One region of the Sodalis sp. RH14 genome, then DNA from elsewhere that is predicted to be linked to it. Evidence: predicted binding sites of a transcription regulator. Region 1 holds the regulator's gene; the other holds the start of a gene.
The links. Region 1 encodes Fur, which represses iron uptake genes when iron is present. Its sites were predicted from a motif close to ATAATAATGAGAACNACTATCAA; they were not measured.
Positions count from the first base shown of each region.

Region 1 (8,191 bases):
TATATCCACCGTCACGCCGAGATCCTGGGCCTTTTTCTCAATGCCTTGTTTCATCTCTACCCAGAAAGGGTTGGATAATGTTTTAAGAACAACGGCGTAATCGGCTGCCGCGTGGACCACGGTGGACAACATCAGTCCACAGGCGGCGCCACCGGCCAATTTAAGAAATTTATTCATTATTCTATCTCCAAAAGAGAATTATTTATAATCACGCTTCAGGTACTTGGTAATGGAACTCGTTTTTTCCAGGTTTTTATTCGCCAGCTCGATATCCTGCCGCGCTACCGAGACATAAAACGCATCCAGCAGCGTAAGCTGCAAAATACGGGCCGAAGCGTTTCTGCCTAATAACGGCGTTTCCGGCGCCGGTGAACAAATATTAAAATCAGCCAGCTGGGCTATGGGGGAATTGCTGCTATGGGTAATACAAATGATCTTGGCCCCATTATCCTTGGCAATCGACACCACCCGTTTCAGATCGCTGGTGCGGCCCGAATGGGATACCACTAACGCCACATCGCCCGGTTGCAACAGGGAGGCCGACATCATCATCAAATGCGCGTCCAGGTAGGCATTGCAACGCAAGCCGATTTTCAGGAATTTATGCTGCACGTCCGCGCAAATGGAATTAGAGCCGCCGACGCCGTACAGCTCGCGCTGATGGCCGGCAAAAAAGCATTGGGCCGCCTGCTGGATGACGTTGGCGTCGACTATCGCCTGGCCTTCGACAATGGTGCGCACGGTCAGGTTAAACACCTTGTTGACCACATCCTCCGGGCTGTCGGTGGGCGAGAGTTCGGCGGTGATATCATGGTCGGCATGTTCGAAGTACTCGACGATGGCGCTGCGCAGCTGGCGAAAGCCGCTGAAACCGAGAATTTTCGACACCTTGACAATCATGGCTTCCGACAGGCCCAGACTCAGGGCCACCTCTTTGATCCCCGAGACGTCGGTGAGGTTGCCGGGTGATAAAAACCACTCCACTATCCGGCTTTCGTTTTCAGTCATGCCTTCTTGTTTAATACGAATATAAGGAGCAATGCCTATGCCGCGCGGCATATCGTTTTGCAGTTCCGCATCATTCATCTGGATTATCTCTGGTGATTAACATTGCCTGTCACTATATCACCATGGCGAAAGTTTAAAATCTGCTGCGAACTTCACGTTTTTTATTAATTTATAAATTAACTTTTTGTGTAAAAATCGAGTCACCGATCCGGGTTAATTTCAGGAAGGTATTTTTGGCTATATTAATTCAATAAAATCATATAATTAAAATGTATCTTTTGTTGTCGCTTACTGCTGGCAGCGAAAAATAGCTTTATCATAAGATTCACAGAATAATTTACCCGGTGAAAAAATCGCAATAAAAACGCTGTCGTTTCAATGGATTACGCAAATGAGCCCAAAATAGCGTCCCAGGGCCTCTATTTATTCTTTATTTATTTTTATTTTCTGTGAAGTTTTCTGGAGTTTGCCGGCGGTGAGCACGGCGGTGATTGGCGGATACGACGCTTGTCGACGCGCTTCGGGAAGGAAACGTTACCAGGGAAGGGGACGGGCGGCGTTTAGCCTCATTGAAAAAATCGTTGCAGGGTGAGAAAGCGGCGCGATAACAGCCGCTTTGGAGAAACGGACCGCGCCGCGGTTATTCTTTTACGCCGTTGAGCATATCGGCGTGATCGTGCAGCGTTTCGTCTTCGCGGCAGTTGCCGATTTCACAATGCCCATACAGATATAAGCTATGGTTGGTCAGCTTGATATTGTGCCTTTTGGCAATATCACGCTGGCGCGCTTCGATGAACTCGTCGCGAAATTCGATAACCTTGCCGCAGTCCAGACAGATCAGGTGGTCATGATGATACTGTTGCGTCAGTTCAAAAACGGATTTGCCGCCTTCAAAATTGTGGCGGGTTACGATACCGGCGTCGTCAAATTGGTTTAGCACGCGATATACCGTGGCCAGGCCGATTTCCTCACCCATATCGATCAGTTTTTTGTACAGATCTTCCGCACTGACGTGATGGCATTCCGGATCTTGCAACACTTCCAGAATCTTCAGTCTGGGAAGGGTGACTTTCAGGCCGGCCTTCTTCAATGCAATATTATTGTCAGTCATGCGGGTTTAGTCCTGTTACTTTGATAATCTGATTGTAGGCTAGCTTAGCCTATAACATCGGTCGGCCCGAAAAATGTGACGCCGTCTCATTATAAGACTGCCTGTCCAAAATGAAAACCGCGCCTTGTTAACAACTATAGCCCGTTTCGGGGGGCGAATTCTGCAACATTTTGCTAAAAAGGGTGGAACCGCTGCGCTATTGTACCGCGTTGTGGATAAAAGTTAAAAACTTGTATCTATTAATTTGAAAGGATTTAGTTATCAGTGAGGTTGGCGGCGCCGTCCCGACGCCATGACGGCAACCGATTCTCTTGCCGGGCGCCGCGGCGGCGGCACCCTCCCGCACGGCTTTACTTTAGCTGAGTTGCAATTCAGCGCTGATTTGCTTCACCCAGCCGTCCACGCGTTCATTGGTCAGCTCGGGCTGGCGGTCTTCGTCAATGGCCAGGCCGATGAAGTGATTGTCGTCCGCCAGTCCTTTCGACGCTTCGAAATGATAGCCGGCGGTGGGCCAGTGACCGACGATGGTCGCGCCGTTGGGCTCGATAATGTCGCGAATGGTGCCCATGGCGTCACAGAAATATTCGGCGTAATCCTCTTGATCGCCACAGCCGAACAGCGCCACTTTTTTGCCGGAGAAATCTATTTCTTCCAGGGTGGGGAAAAAATCATCCCAGTCACATTGCGCTTCGCCGTAATACCAGGTCGGGATGCCGAGCAGCAGGGTGTCGAACCGCGCCAGGTCTTCTTTACTGCTTTTGGCAATGTCATGAACTTCGGCAACATCCGCACCCAGTTGCTTCTGAATCATTTTGGCAATATTTTCGGTATTGCCGGTGTCACTGCCAAAAAAAATGCCTACAGTTGCCATGAGTTTGAAAACCTCTTAAATATTATGGATATGTTCCGTAACAGAATCAGCGATGCTCTGCGGCAATCATAGCAGACCCTTATGCGGGGAGAAACTCGCCGGCCGGGTTTTGTCGCAAATTTGCCCCGTCCGCGGCCTTGGGCCCTGGACGGGATGGCGCTTTACCGGGCCGGCAAGTTTATTCCGGATGCGGATCCGCGCCTTGTTGCCGTTCAAGCTCGGCCAGTAAAATCAATTCGATCAGCTCGCTGCGCGACAGGTTTTGCCGGTAGGCCAGCTCATTTAACGCATCCACCGCCTCGGCGTTGATTTTCAGCTCCACCCGGCGCAGGCCGCGCTTTTTATCCCGGCGCAGCTGGTTACGCTTGTTGATGCGCAACTGCTCATCGCGGGACAGGGGGTTCGTCTTCGGTCTTCCCGGGCGCCGCTCATCGATAAATAAATCCAGGGTGGTGCGGTCCGTTTGTTCTTTTGCCATAGGTCATGAAGGGATTGTGCATCAAGAAGCAGGCGGGCAAACCCCGGCCGGCGGCGTGGCTGGCTACGCCGTCGGACGCGCATCGCCCGTAACGTTATGTTTTATGTACGCCGGGGCTGCCATAAAACACAGCGGGCCATGTTACCCCAGCCCGGTAGCAAACGACAATATTAAACTCGCCGGCGCTAATCCCGGCGGCGGCCCGGCCTATTCTTCCAGGAAACGGGCCAGGGCGCGCATGACCGCCGCGGGTTTCTCCGCATGAACCCAATGACCGGCGCCGGCGACCACATGCGCCCGCGCCCGGGGGAACTGGCGTTGGATCGCCTGGCGGTAACCGTCATCCAGATAGGGCGATTTTTCACCGCGGATAAACAGCACCGGCCCTAGCCAGGGCGCCGACTCCCGCCAGCCGATAAGCGCCGGATAGTTATCCCACAGCGCCTCGACGTTAAACCGCCACCGGCCCTGGTGAAAGGATTTCAGCAAAAACTGGATGGTTTCCTCATCAAGGGCGTCATGGCGCATGAGCGCCGCCGCCTCCGTGCGCTGTGTGACGCCCGCCGCCTCGACGCGCCTGAGCGCGGCGAAGACGTTGTCATGGTGGCGGGTGGGGTAGGCCACCGGCGCCATATCGATAACCGCCAGCCGCGCAACGCGGCCGGGCGCCTGGGCGGCGAGGGTCATGGCGACCTTGCCGCCCATGGAATGGCCGATGAGGTGACCGGCGTCGATATGCAACGCATCAAGCAATTCGATCACGTCCCGGCTCATGGCGGCGTAACCGGCATCGTGGTCATGGGGGGACAAGCCGTGATTGCGCAGATCAATCTGCAGGGTGGCGTGGTGTTCCCCAAGCGGCCTGGCCAGCACGCCCAGGTTATCAAGGCTACCGAACAGCCCGTGCAGCAATATCACCGGCAGTGCTTCACCCGGCTGCCGGGCAGGTTGCAGACGATAGTGTAATTTCATCCTGATCCTCATGGCGATAACAGAGCCTGATAGCCTATCATGAGTTATCCGTCCCGCGGCCGTAAAAAAAGCGGCGGCGCCAGGAAGGCCCTCGGGGGAAATTCCGACTTTTTACCGAAGCCGGATACTAGCGCTATTCGCGGGGCAGGTTTAGCTTGTATAATCCTTTTGATTGATTTATGAGAAGAAAGCCCCGGATAAAGATGAAAACAATTGAAGTCGACGAAGACCTTTACCGCTATATCGCCAGCCATACGCAGCATATCGGCGAAAGCGCCTCGGATATTTTACGCCGGATGCTGAAATTTAATGCTCAGGCCAGCGCCGCAGCGCGCAGCGCGCCGCCGCCGGAAACGCCCCTCAAGACGCAGGCCGTGTCTGCGACCCGCGATCGCGTGCGCGCCATGCGTGAGCTCCTCCTTTCCGACAGCTACGCCGAGCAGCGCAAGGCGGTTGATCGTTTTATGCTGGTGCTGTCCACCCTGTATAGCCTGTCGCCCGCCGAATTTACCGAGGCGGCGGATATCCTGCACGGCCGCACCCGTACTTATTTTGCCGCTGATGAGCAGACATTATTGCAAAATGGCAGCCATACTAAACCCAAGCAGGTAGCGCAAACGCCCTACTGGGTTATCACCAACACCAACACCGATCGTAAACGGAGCATGGTGGAACACATTATGCTGGCAATGCAGTTCCCCGTGGAACTGACCGATAAAGTTTGCGGTACCATTTGATCAACAGCAGGCAAGGGAGAAGCACCGATGGCTAATAGCCCCCGCGCCGGGCAGCCCGCCCGGCAAAGCGATTTAATCAATGTCGCGCAGTTAACCTCGCAGTATTATGTGTTGCGTCCGGAGCCGGGCAACACCGCGCATGCGGTAAAATTCGGTACTTCAGGCCATCGCGGCAGCGCGGGGCGCCACAGTTTCAATGAAGCCCATATCCTGGCCATCAGCCAGGCCATTGCCGAAGAGCGCGCCAGGCAGGGCGTTACCGGCCCGTGTTATGTGGGCAAGGACACCCATGCGCTGTCCGAACCGGCGTTTATTTCGGTATTGGAAGTACTCAGCGCCAACGGCGTGGAAATCATCGTCCAGCAGGACAACGGCTTTACCCCGACGCCGGCGGTGTCCAACGCCATCCTGACGCACAATCGCGCCGGCGGCGCCCAGGCCGACGGCATTGTCATCACCCCGTCCCATAATCCGCCGGAAGATGGCGGCATCAAATACAATCCGCCTAACGGCGGACCGGCGGACACGAATCTGACCAAAGTGATCGAAGAGCGCGCCAATGCCCTGCTGGCGGACGATTTGCGGGGCGTTAAGCGCCAGTCGCTGGACGCGGCCTGGAACAGCGGCCATATCCATGCGCAGGATCTGGTGCAGTCCTATGTGGCGGGGCTGGCCGAGGTCGTGGACATGGCGGCCATCAAAAAAGCGGGACTGAAACTGGGCGTCGATCCGCTGGGCGGGTCCGGCATTGCCTATTGGCAGCGCATCGCCGAGCATTACCAACTCGATTTGACGCTGGTGAACGAGCAAATCGACCAGACCTTCCGCTTTATGTATCTCGACCACGACGGCATTATCCGCATGGACTGTTCGTCCCAATGGGCCATGACCGGCCTGCTGTCGCTGCGTGATAAGTTCGACCTGGCCCTGGCCAACGATCCGGATTACGATCGGCACGGCATCGTTACCCCGGCGGGTCTCATGAACCCCAATCATTTCCTGGCGGTGGCGATCAACTACCTGTTCCAGCACCGTCCGCAGTGGGGCGTCGACGTGGCGGTGGGCAAAACCCTGGTCTCCAGTGAAATGATTGACCGGGTGGTGGCCGATCTGGGCCGCCGTCTGGTGGAAGTGCCCGTCGGGTTTAAATGGTTTGTCGACGGCCTGTTCGACGGCACCCTGGGTTTTGGCGGCGAAGAGAGCGCCGGCGCCTCGTTCCTGCGTTTTGACGGCAAGCCCTGGTCCACGGATAAAGACGGTATCATCATGTGCCTGCTGGCGGCGGAAATTACCGCGGTCACCGGTAAAAATCCCCAGCAGCACTATGATGAACTGGCGCAACGTTTCGGCGCGCCCAGCTATAACCGCATCCAGGCGTCGGCCACCCACGCGCAGAAGGCCGTTTTGGCCAAGCTGTCGCCTGAAATGGTCTCTGCCAGCACCCTGGCCGGCGACCCCATCACCGCGCGCTTGACCGAGGCGCCCGGCAACGGCGCGTCCATCGGCGGCCTGAAGGTGATGACCAAAAACGGCTGGTTCGCCGCGCGGCCGTCCGGCACCGAGGAGGCCTACAAAATTTATTGCGAAAGCTTCCTGGGACCTAAGCACCGGGAACAAATCGAACGCGAGGCGGTGGAAATCGTCGGCGAAGTACTGGCCGGGGCACAATAAGGCCCGCCCGGCGGTCGGCGCATCTCGCGCCGCCGCCATACCCGCCGTTACGGGGGAGCTTTCATTATCCAAGGCGCTGATTTATCAGCGCCTTTTTTTGCGTTTCAGCGCCGCCAGGCAGCCGGTGATACTGGCGCGCAGATAAAAAAATCCTCATTTAGATATATCTTTTATTGCTTTTTTTTTGTTATGCGTTAATTTAGATATATCTAAATAACCGGGAGAGAACCATGCTTTATCATCATCATTATGCCTTGCACGACCGTGGCGGTATGCATGGCGGCAGGGGACACCATGAGCGCCACGGGCACCATGACGGCGAACACAGGACGCAGCGTCTGTTCGGCCATGGCGATCTGCGCATGATCCTGCTGGCGCTGGTGGCCCGCAAACCCAGCTACGGCTATGAGCTGATCAAGGAAATCGAGCTGGCTTCTTCCGGGTTGTACATTCCCAGTCCAGGCGTAATTTACCCGACCCTGAGCCTGCTGGTGGATCAGGACTTCCTGATGTCGGTCACCGCCGAAGGCCAGAGCCGTAAGAACTACCAGATTACCCCGGCGGGCGAGGAAGAGCTGGCCGGGCATCAGGCGGCGATTACCGCCCTGTTCGAGCGGCTCGCCCAGGCAGGCAAACGCGGGGAAGGCAGCCTGATCCCGGGCATAACCGACAGCATGCGGCAATTAAAGGGATTGTTACGCGGCAATATGCTGCGCGCCGACCTGACGCCGGCGCAGGTCGAGCGGATAAACACCGCCTTGCTGGAGGCGGTTAACACTATAGCGCAGGTGCTGGCGGCGCCGGCGGAGGAAAATCATGGCGGGATATAAATACAGAATTACCGTGGCGCCCATCGCCGATAAACACGGCCAGCCGCTGGAAATGCCCGCGCTGTCGTTCGAGGTTGAAAACCACGATGAAATCCTGGGCATCGCAACGCGCTTACAGGAGCGGGAGGATCTGGCCTTCGGACCTGAGAAAACCGCGTCTTTCGCCATCGGCCTCAAGCTGTTCTCGGAGGTGATGATGGAATATCGCAAACATCCCTTGTTTGCGCCGCTGCGTGAACCGTTTCGCGATTTTATGCAGTTGTTGAAGAAGGGACCGGGCGCGGCGGGTTAACGCCAGGCTGATACAGCCGCCTAGGGCATAAAACGGTAACCGATGCCGGTCTCGGTCAGCAGGTGGTTGGGCTGGGCCGGATCCCGCTCCAGCTTTTGCCGCAGATGGCCCATGTAAATGCGCAGGTAATGGCTGTGTTCCACCGCGTTGGGCCCCCAGACCTCGCCCAGCAGATAACGTTGGGTGAGGACCTTGCCCTGATGGGCAATCAGGACGGCCAG
Region 1 covers NZ_CP178739.1:1,309,667-1,317,857, forward strand. The annotation lists gene alsB (D-allose transporter substrate-binding protein) at 1-177, opposite strand, end outside; gene alsR (transcriptional repressor AlsR) at 199-1,086, opposite strand; gene fur (ferric iron uptake transcriptional regulator) at 1,649-2,119, opposite strand; gene fldA (flavodoxin FldA) at 2,475-2,990, opposite strand; gene ybfE (LexA regulated protein) at 3,169-3,468, opposite strand; gene ACL2XQ_RS05835 (alpha/beta fold hydrolase) at 3,676-4,440, opposite strand; gene seqA (replication initiation negative regulator SeqA) at 4,644-5,177, shown strand; gene pgm (phosphoglucomutase (alpha-D-glucose-1,6-bisphosphate-dependent)) at 5,205-6,848, shown strand; gene ACL2XQ_RS05850 (PadR family transcriptional regulator) at 7,079-7,678, shown strand; gene ACL2XQ_RS05855 (DUF3861 domain-containing protein) at 7,665-7,970, shown strand; gene kdpE (two-component system response regulator KdpE) at 7,991-8,191, opposite strand, start outside.

Region 2 (8,191 bases), 1.4 Mb from region 1:
TCGGCGCGAACGCCCAATACCTGCTGGAAAATATCCCGGGATGTGTCCATCACCCAACGCTGCTGTTCAGGACTCAGGGCATAGAACGACTCATGCCGGTAGCCGTGGTAGGCCACCTCGTGACCCTGCTCCACAATGGCCCGGCACTGTGCCGGCCAGTTCTCCACGACCCAGGCCGGCACAAAAAACGTGGCGGGCAACTGGTGCGCCTTGAGCAGATCGAGGATGCGCCCCAGCGCGCGGAAAGGACCGTAGCCGCCGAAGGTAAAATAATCCGCTTTGCGCCAAATGCTGCCGTTCAGCATGGCATCGCCGGTAGGGCCGTCGACATCGAACGCCAGCGCCATACAGCCCGTTTTACCCCCGGGCCAGCGGGTGGAAGTAGAAGACATGATTACGCGCTTTCTCCGCTAACAGGCCGCGCGGCCGCAAACCGTCCACGCGGTAAAACCACGACCGGTTATTTGCCGCCGTTGATGGTGACCTCGGTTACCGCGCCGTCCTGCATGCCCCATTTCGTCAGTATTTTCATGTAGGTGCCGTCGGCAATCATCGCGGTCAGGGCCGATTTCACCCCGTCGATAAGGGCGCTGTCGTCCTTGGCGATGCCCATGCCGGTGACCTGGTAGGCAAACGCCTTGCCCAGCGGTTTATAGGTATTTTTCTCCAGGTTCATGATATACGGCAGGGTTTCGCTGCCCTGCACCACGCCGTCGATGCGGCCCTGGCGCAGCTGGGTACGGGCATCGGCAGTGCCTTCCGCGCCCACCACCACGATGGCCGGTTTACCGGCGGCCTCGCAGTTGGCCTGGCTCCAGGCGGCAATTTCCGCCGGGAAGGTGGTGCGCCGGCTGGTGCCGACCTTCTTGCCGCACAGATCCAGCATCTGGTTTATTTCACTGTGGGCGACGGTGGTGTAGAACTGCGGCCCGCTGTGGTAATAATCCACGAAGGTCGCTATGGGCTGGCGGGCTTTGGTATCGGTCATGCCGGAGAGGATCATATCGATGCGCTTGGTCGCCACCGCATTGACCATTTGTTCAAAGCCGATTTCCTGCCAGTTGATTTTGCGGTTCAGGCGTTTGCCGATCTCCATGCCCAGATCGTAATCCATGCCGGTCAGCTCGCCGGTGGCGGGATCCTTGAATTCCAGCGGCGGATAGTTAGGCATCATGGCCACTTTGATTTCGTCTTTTTGCGTCAGTTCCGCGGCACCGGCAGTCGTGATGCCGGCCGCCGTATTGAGCAACACGCCGGCGGTTAACAAGGACAACAGCGTTTTTTTCATGATCAGGTTCTCATTATGTAATGATGTTTAAATCAGGACGGCAGAGATAAAATTCTGGGTCCGCGGATTCTGGGGATGGAGCAAAACATCTTCCGGATTACCACTCTCAATGATCCCGCCTTCATCCATAAAGACCACGCGGTTGGCTACTTCCCGGGCAAAACCCAACTCATGGGTGACCACGATCATCGTCATTCCCTCGGCGGCGAGGCCGCGCATCACCGCCAGCACCTCGCCCACCATCTCCGGATCCAGCGCGGAGGTGGGTTCGTCAAACAGCATCAGCTTGGGTTTCATGGCCAGCGCGCGGGCAATCGCCACCCGCTGCTGCTGTCCGCCGGACAGTTCCAGCGGATAGGCGTCGCGCTTGTGGGCCAGCCCCACCCTGTCCAGCAGCGCCATGGCTTCCTCGGTGGCTTCTTTTGCCGGCCGCAGCAGCACCTGCGTCGGCCCCTCGATAATATTTTCCAGGGCGGTTTTATCGGGAAACAGGTTAAAGCGCTGGAATACCATGCCGGTCTTCAGGCGCTGGCGGGCCACCTGACGGTCATTGAGCGGATAGAGCTTTTTACCCACGATGCGGTAGCCCACCAGCTCGTCATCCACCCATATGCCGCCGCTGTCGATGCGCTCCAGCTGGTTGATACAGCGTAAAAACGTGCTTTTCCCCGAGCCGGAAGGGCCGATAACGCACATGACCTCGCCGTGGTCTACAGACAGGTTAATGTTCTTAAGGGCCTGAAATTGGTCGAAATACTTATTCACATTGACGGCGTTGATGATGTTTTTCATCGGTCCTCCCGTTAGCGATCGCGGCGCCGGGTGCCACGGCCGAAATACCGTTCCAGACGCACCTGTCCAAGCGACAGCAGAGTCACCGCCACCAGATACCAAATGCCGGCGACAAACAGCAGTTCCATTACCCGGGCGTTGGCGAAATAGATGGTCTGGGCGTTATACAGCAGCTCGGAATACTGGATCATGCTGGCCAGGCTGGTGGTCTTCACCATGCTGATAAATTCGTTGCCGATGGGGGGGATAATCACCCGCATCGCCTGGGGTAAAATAATGCGCCGCAGGGCATGCAGGCGGGTCATGCCAATGGTTTTAGCGGCTTCATACTGGCCCTGGTCCACCGACAGCAGGCCGGCGCGCACCACTTCCGAGGTATAGGCGCCCTGATTGATGCTCAGGCCGAGCAGCGCGGCCATAAACGGCGTCATGATATCGACGGTGTGAACGCTGAATAGCCCGGGAATGCCCATGACCGGGAAGATCAGCGCCAGGTTGAACCACAGCAGTAATTGCAATATCAACGGGGTACCGCGGAAAATCCAGGTGTAGCCGATAGCGACGGCGCGCAGCACCGGGTTTTGCGACATGCGCATCACCGCGATAACGACGCCGAAGATGACGCCCAGCAGCATCGCCAGGACAGACATCACGATAGTATTGCCCAGGCCGAACAGAATGGCTTTGGCGGTCAGGAACTGGCCGACGAAGCGCCACTCGATGTTGCCGTGGGCGAAGGCATTGATCAGCAACGCCAGCAGCGCCAGAATAATCACCGAGGAGAAAATCCGGCCATAATAGCGCTGCGGCACGTGCTGATATTCGCTGAGATCGATCCTGGCGGACGGGTCGCCGCCAGGATAGCGCTGTTCGTTCATAGCCACTCCCGCCGGTTATTCAACAGAGGTTAACGTCAGACCGGCATAGCTGGTCACCCAGGCGGCCTGGGCCGCCAGTTTCAGGCGTAGCCGGGCGATTTGTTCGGCTACGCGGACCGGCGCGGTTCCGCCCCAGGCGCAACGCGCGTTGATAGCCGCCTCCAGGGTCAGGCACTGGCGCACCTCGCCGGTCAGGCGGGCATCCACCCCGGCCAGCTGTTCGTCGCTGAGCTGGTGCAACGCCAGTTGTTGCTGTTCGCACAGCTGTACCAGCCGGCCGGTGATTTCATGGGCTTCTTTAAACGGCACACCCCGGCGGGACAGCCAGTCCGCCACCTCGGTGGCCAGGGTAAAGCCCTCCGGCGCCTGCTGCAGAAGTCGTTCGCGGTCGACGACCAGGGTCTCGATCATGCCGGCCATGGCCGGCAGAACCAATAACAGCTGTTCAACCGTATCCATGGCATTGCGCTTGTCTTCGATCAGATCGCGGTTATAGGACAGCGGCAGGCTTTTCATGGTGGCCAGCATCGCCGTCACGTTGCCGATTAAGCGCCCGCTTTTGCCGCGGGTCAGCTCGGCGATATCGGGGTTTTTTTTCTGCGGCATAATGGAACTGCCGGTGGCGTACGCATCATGCAGCGATACCCAGCGGAACTGGCGCGAGGCCCACAGGCAGACCTCTTCGCACAGCCTGGAGAGATTGACGCCGAGCATGCCGCCGGCAAACAGAAATTCCGCCACATGATCGCGGCTGGCCACCGCGTCGATGGAATTTTCGCAGGGGCCGTCGTAACCCAGATCCCGCGCCGACAGCTCGGGGTGCATGGCAATCGCCGAACCGGCCATGGCGGCGGCGCCCAGGGGGGACAGCGCGCAACGTTTATCCCAGTCCTGCAAGCGCTCGACGTCGCGGGCAAACGATTGGGCATGGGCCAGGAGCTGATGACCGAACACGATGGGCTGGGCCTGCTGCAGGTGGGTAAAGCCGGGGGCGATGCTGTTGATATGCTGCTGCGCCTGCTGCACCAGCGCCGTTTGCAATCCCAGCAGGGCGAGGACGATTTTCCGCGCGTTATCGCGCAGGTAAAGGCGCAAATCGTTGGCGGTCTGGTCATTGCGGGACCGGCCGGCGCGCAGTTTACCGCCCAGTTCCCCCAGCCGCTCGGTCAGCATGCGCTCAATAAAGGTATGCACATCCTCATCATCAATACTGGGCTGGATACGGCCCTGGCGGTGGTCATCGGCCAATTGCCCGATGGCCGCCACCATCAAGTCGGTTTCCCGCGCGTCCAGCAGCCCGGCGCGCTGCAATTCGTAAGCATGGGCGCGGCAGCCTTCCAGGTCGTAGGCGGTGAGGGCAAAATAGGCGTCGGGGCTGCGCGACAGCGCGCTGAGCGCGGCGGCGGGGCCGCTTTTGAAGCGTGCTCCCCATAAACGTTCTACCGGTTGTGGCATGGCATGCTCCTTTCATGGCATGGATGTTGCAATCTTTGCTTTATCCGCGGTCGGTGATGAAGACCGGAAGAAAAGAGGACAAACATCCGCTGGCCATGGCGAAATGAGATAAAAGAGGCTGTTAAATTGATAATGGAGAACGAGGGCGTGGGGGTAAATAGTTATTATGGAAAGTCCACTTTCCAAATTTGGAAACACGTCGCCAGTCAAAAGTGATATTAATCAGCAGAACATTGGCGTTGCCGATTTAAAGCTTTTGCGGGTATTCAAAACGGTAGTTGAGGCCGGAGGATTTACCGCGGCCTGCAATGAATTAAATATCGGACTGGCGGCGATAAGTAAACAAATATCTGATCTTGAAATCCGTTTCGGCATGAAACTGTGCACCCGGGGACGTGAAGGGTTTTATCTTACCGAGCATGGCAAAGTGGCTTATCTGGCGTGCCTTGATTTGTTCTCATCGATAAATCAGTTCCGGGATACGTTAAACCATGCCCGCCATGAAATATTCGGTGAATTAAATATCGGCATTATCGATAATACCATCACCGACGCGCAGTCACCGGTGGTGGGGGCGCTAAGCGAGATACACCGCCAGGCGCCCAAGGTCAGCGTGCGTCTCCATGCCACCCAGCTTGAGGAAATCGAGCGCGGCGTTATCGACGGCCGTTTCACCTGTGGCATAATACCCGTCTACCAGGAAAAACCCGATTTTGATTATTTCTTCCTTTATCATGAAATAGCCTATCTTTGCTGTTCAAACCGGCATGAGCTGTTTTCTTTGGCGCCTAACGCATTAACCAATGAGCGTATTGCCAGCGCCAGTTTAATCAGGCATTTCTACACCAATCATGGCCATCAAAATCCCGGGCTTCATTTTTCCTCTTCCAACGCCGTGGCGGTACAGGTCGAAGCGGTTACCATGCTTATCCTTACCGGTAATTATGTCGGATTTTTGCCCGCACATTATATCAGCCGCTATGAGCGCGAAGGAAAAATCAAAGCGCTCAAACCGGAGAATATCTCGGTGACCACGCCGTTTAATCTGGTGGTAAAAAGAGGCGCGGCGTTAAATTCCGTGGTGAAGTTATTTCGTGATGCGCTTAAAAATGCCGCCATCGCCCCGGCGGATCATACCGGGGCAGAATAATGCACCGGCCCCGCGGCATTGCACCACCCCTGGGCAATCGCTTAAAAGATTTATCACCCACTTGGAGAATATCCCGCAGCGCCAGTCACCTTACCGATTCCGCCCGCCGAACTGACATTGGTTAAATTTATTTACATATGTAAAGCTAATGAGTAGTATTCTCATTATCTTCTTTACGCGCCCTTCTATGCCAGACTCATCAGGCTGCGCGGGGGCGGGAAAGAATCATAAAAATAGCGGTCAACTCATTGATTTAACAAAACAACGGTCTTGTGGAGAAAGAGAATGTCGGCAGTGCCAGGGGTAATGAAACGTAGCGCGGGGCAACGGGTAACTCATTCAGGCTGGACATGCTCTTTGTCCCTTATTGCCACGTTGATTTCATCCTTTGTCAATCCGGCATGGGCGGATGAGCCGGCCGGCGAAAAAGCGTCTTCTGATGAAACGATGGTGGTCAATGCCCAGGCAAGCGGCGCAACCGATGCCGCCCGGCAAGATTACAGTGTGCCGGTCACCCGCGCCGGAACAAAAATGCTGCTGGTGCCGCGTGATATTCCTCAGTCCGTCAGCATCATCAGCAAACAGCGCATGCAGGATCAAGACCTGCAAACCGTGGGCGAGGTGCTGACCAATACCACGGGCATAACCGCCAATAATATCGACTCCGATCGTTCAACGTATTATTCCCGCGGTTTTTTCATCAACAATTTTCTTTATGATGATATTCCCACCACCCTGAGCGACGTTTGGAACTTCGGCGACGCCGGTTCGGATACCGCTATTTATGATCGTATCGAAGTAGTGCGCGGCGCAACGGGGCTCCTGACCGGATCGGGCAATCCCTCCGCCGCTATCAATATGGTGCGCAAACGTGCCGATAGCCGCGAATTCCAAGGCTCTGTTTCCGGCACTTACGGCACGTGGGATAAGCAACGGATGGTAGCCGATCTTTCCGCGCCGCTGACGGAATCAGGCAACGTGCGCGGCCGCGTTATTGCCGGCTACCAGGATAACGATACCTGGCTTGATCGCTATCATAACCGCAAAAAATTCATTTATGGCGTTATTGACGCCGACCTGACGGATTCCACCACGCTATCATTGGGTTATGATTATCAGGAAAGCGATACCAGCAATCCCACCTGGGGCGGGTTGCCGACCTGGTACAGCGATGGCAGCCGCACGCATTTTGACCGCAGCTTTAATCCGGCGCCGGACTGGAGCTACTCCAGCCATGAGTCGAAAAAAGTCTTTGCCGATCTGACCCAGCGCTTTGCCAACGGCTGGCAGCTGCGCGTCAACGGCACCCATGCCGAAACCGATTTCGACTCCAAGCTGATGTATGCCGACGGTTTCCCGGATAAGGACACCGGCGAGGGCGTTTCCGCCTACGGCGGCTGGAATAAAGGCAAACGTAAGCTGGATTCCGTCGATACCTACGCCACGGGACCCTTTGAGCTGCTGGGCCGACAGCATGAGCTGGTGGCCGGCGCCAGCTACAGCAAACAAAATAATCATTTTTTTAACTCCCAGGCCACCATTACCGAGTCCGATATCGGCAATTATAACAATTGGAACGGCCATATCGCCGATGCGGACTGGAGTCCATGGGTTGATTATTCCAACGACACCATCCGGCAAAAATCGGTCTATACCGCGGCCCGTTTTTCGCTAGCCGATCCGCTGCACCTGATCGTCGGGGCGCGCTACACCGACTGGCGCGCCAATGGCTCGACCGCCACCAGCGATAAAGACGACGTCACGCCCTACGCCGGCCTGATTTATGATATCAACGACACCTGGTCCGCTTATACCAGCTATACCGCCATCTTCCAGCCGCAGACCTACCGGGACGCCAGTAAAAACTATCTGGACCCGACGACGGGTAAAAACTATGAAGCCGGCCTGAAAGGCGACTGGTACAACAGCCGCCTGACCGCGTCTTTGGCGATTTTCCGTATCGAGCAGGATAATGTGGCGCAAAGCGAAGGCACCTATATTCCCGGTACGACGGAAATGGCCTATCGCGGCGTCGACGGCACCGTCAGCAAAGGCGTCGAGTTCGAACTTAACGGCGCGGTAACCGACAACTGGCAAGTCACTTTTGGCGGCGCGCGTTATGTGGCCGACGATCAGGACGGCAACGCCATCAACGCCGAACTGCCGCGCACCTCGCTGAAATTGTTTACCCGTTATCAACTGCCGATGCTGCCCGATCTGGCGGTGGGCGGCGGCGTAAACTGGCAGAACCATACCTGGCAGGATGCCGCCGGCCCGCAGGGTACGATGCGCGCCGACCAGGGCAGCTACGCGCTGGTCAGCCTGTTCAGCCGCTACCAGGTTACCCGCCAGCTTTCGGTGCAGGCCAATATCAACAACCTGTTCGACAAAGAGTACTATGACTACCTCGGTCCTTACGCGGTATATGGCGCGCCGCGCAATATGTCGGTAACGGTGGGTTACACCTTCTGATCTCAGACCAGGCGGGAGATATCCCGCCTGGTCCTCTGGCATCCATACCCGTTAACCCGCTGTTTTAACAGCGGCGTCAAATCGTACCTCCTTTAAAAATCTGATAGCCTAAGTCAATAGAGTAATTGACATCTTCATGGCGGATTTTTTTCAGAA
Region 2 covers NZ_CP178739.1:5,866,490-5,874,680, forward strand. The annotation lists gene ACL2XQ_RS26660 (polysaccharide deacetylase family protein) at 1-392, opposite strand, end outside; gene ACL2XQ_RS26665 (ABC transporter substrate-binding protein) at 461-1,288, opposite strand; gene ACL2XQ_RS26670 (amino acid ABC transporter ATP-binding protein) at 1,316-2,080, opposite strand; gene ACL2XQ_RS26675 (amino acid ABC transporter permease) at 2,092-2,958, opposite strand; gene argH (argininosuccinate lyase) at 2,974-4,413, opposite strand; gene ACL2XQ_RS26685 (LysR family transcriptional regulator) at 4,580-5,563, shown strand; gene fhuE (ferric-rhodotorulic acid/ferric-coprogen receptor FhuE) at 5,870-8,035, shown strand; gene idnR (DNA-binding transcriptional regulator IdnR) at 8,112-8,191, opposite strand, start outside.
Region 2: a site for Fur is predicted at 5,706-5,728, ahead of fhuE (ferric-rhodotorulic acid/ferric-coprogen receptor FhuE). Genes of this name have one in related genera too.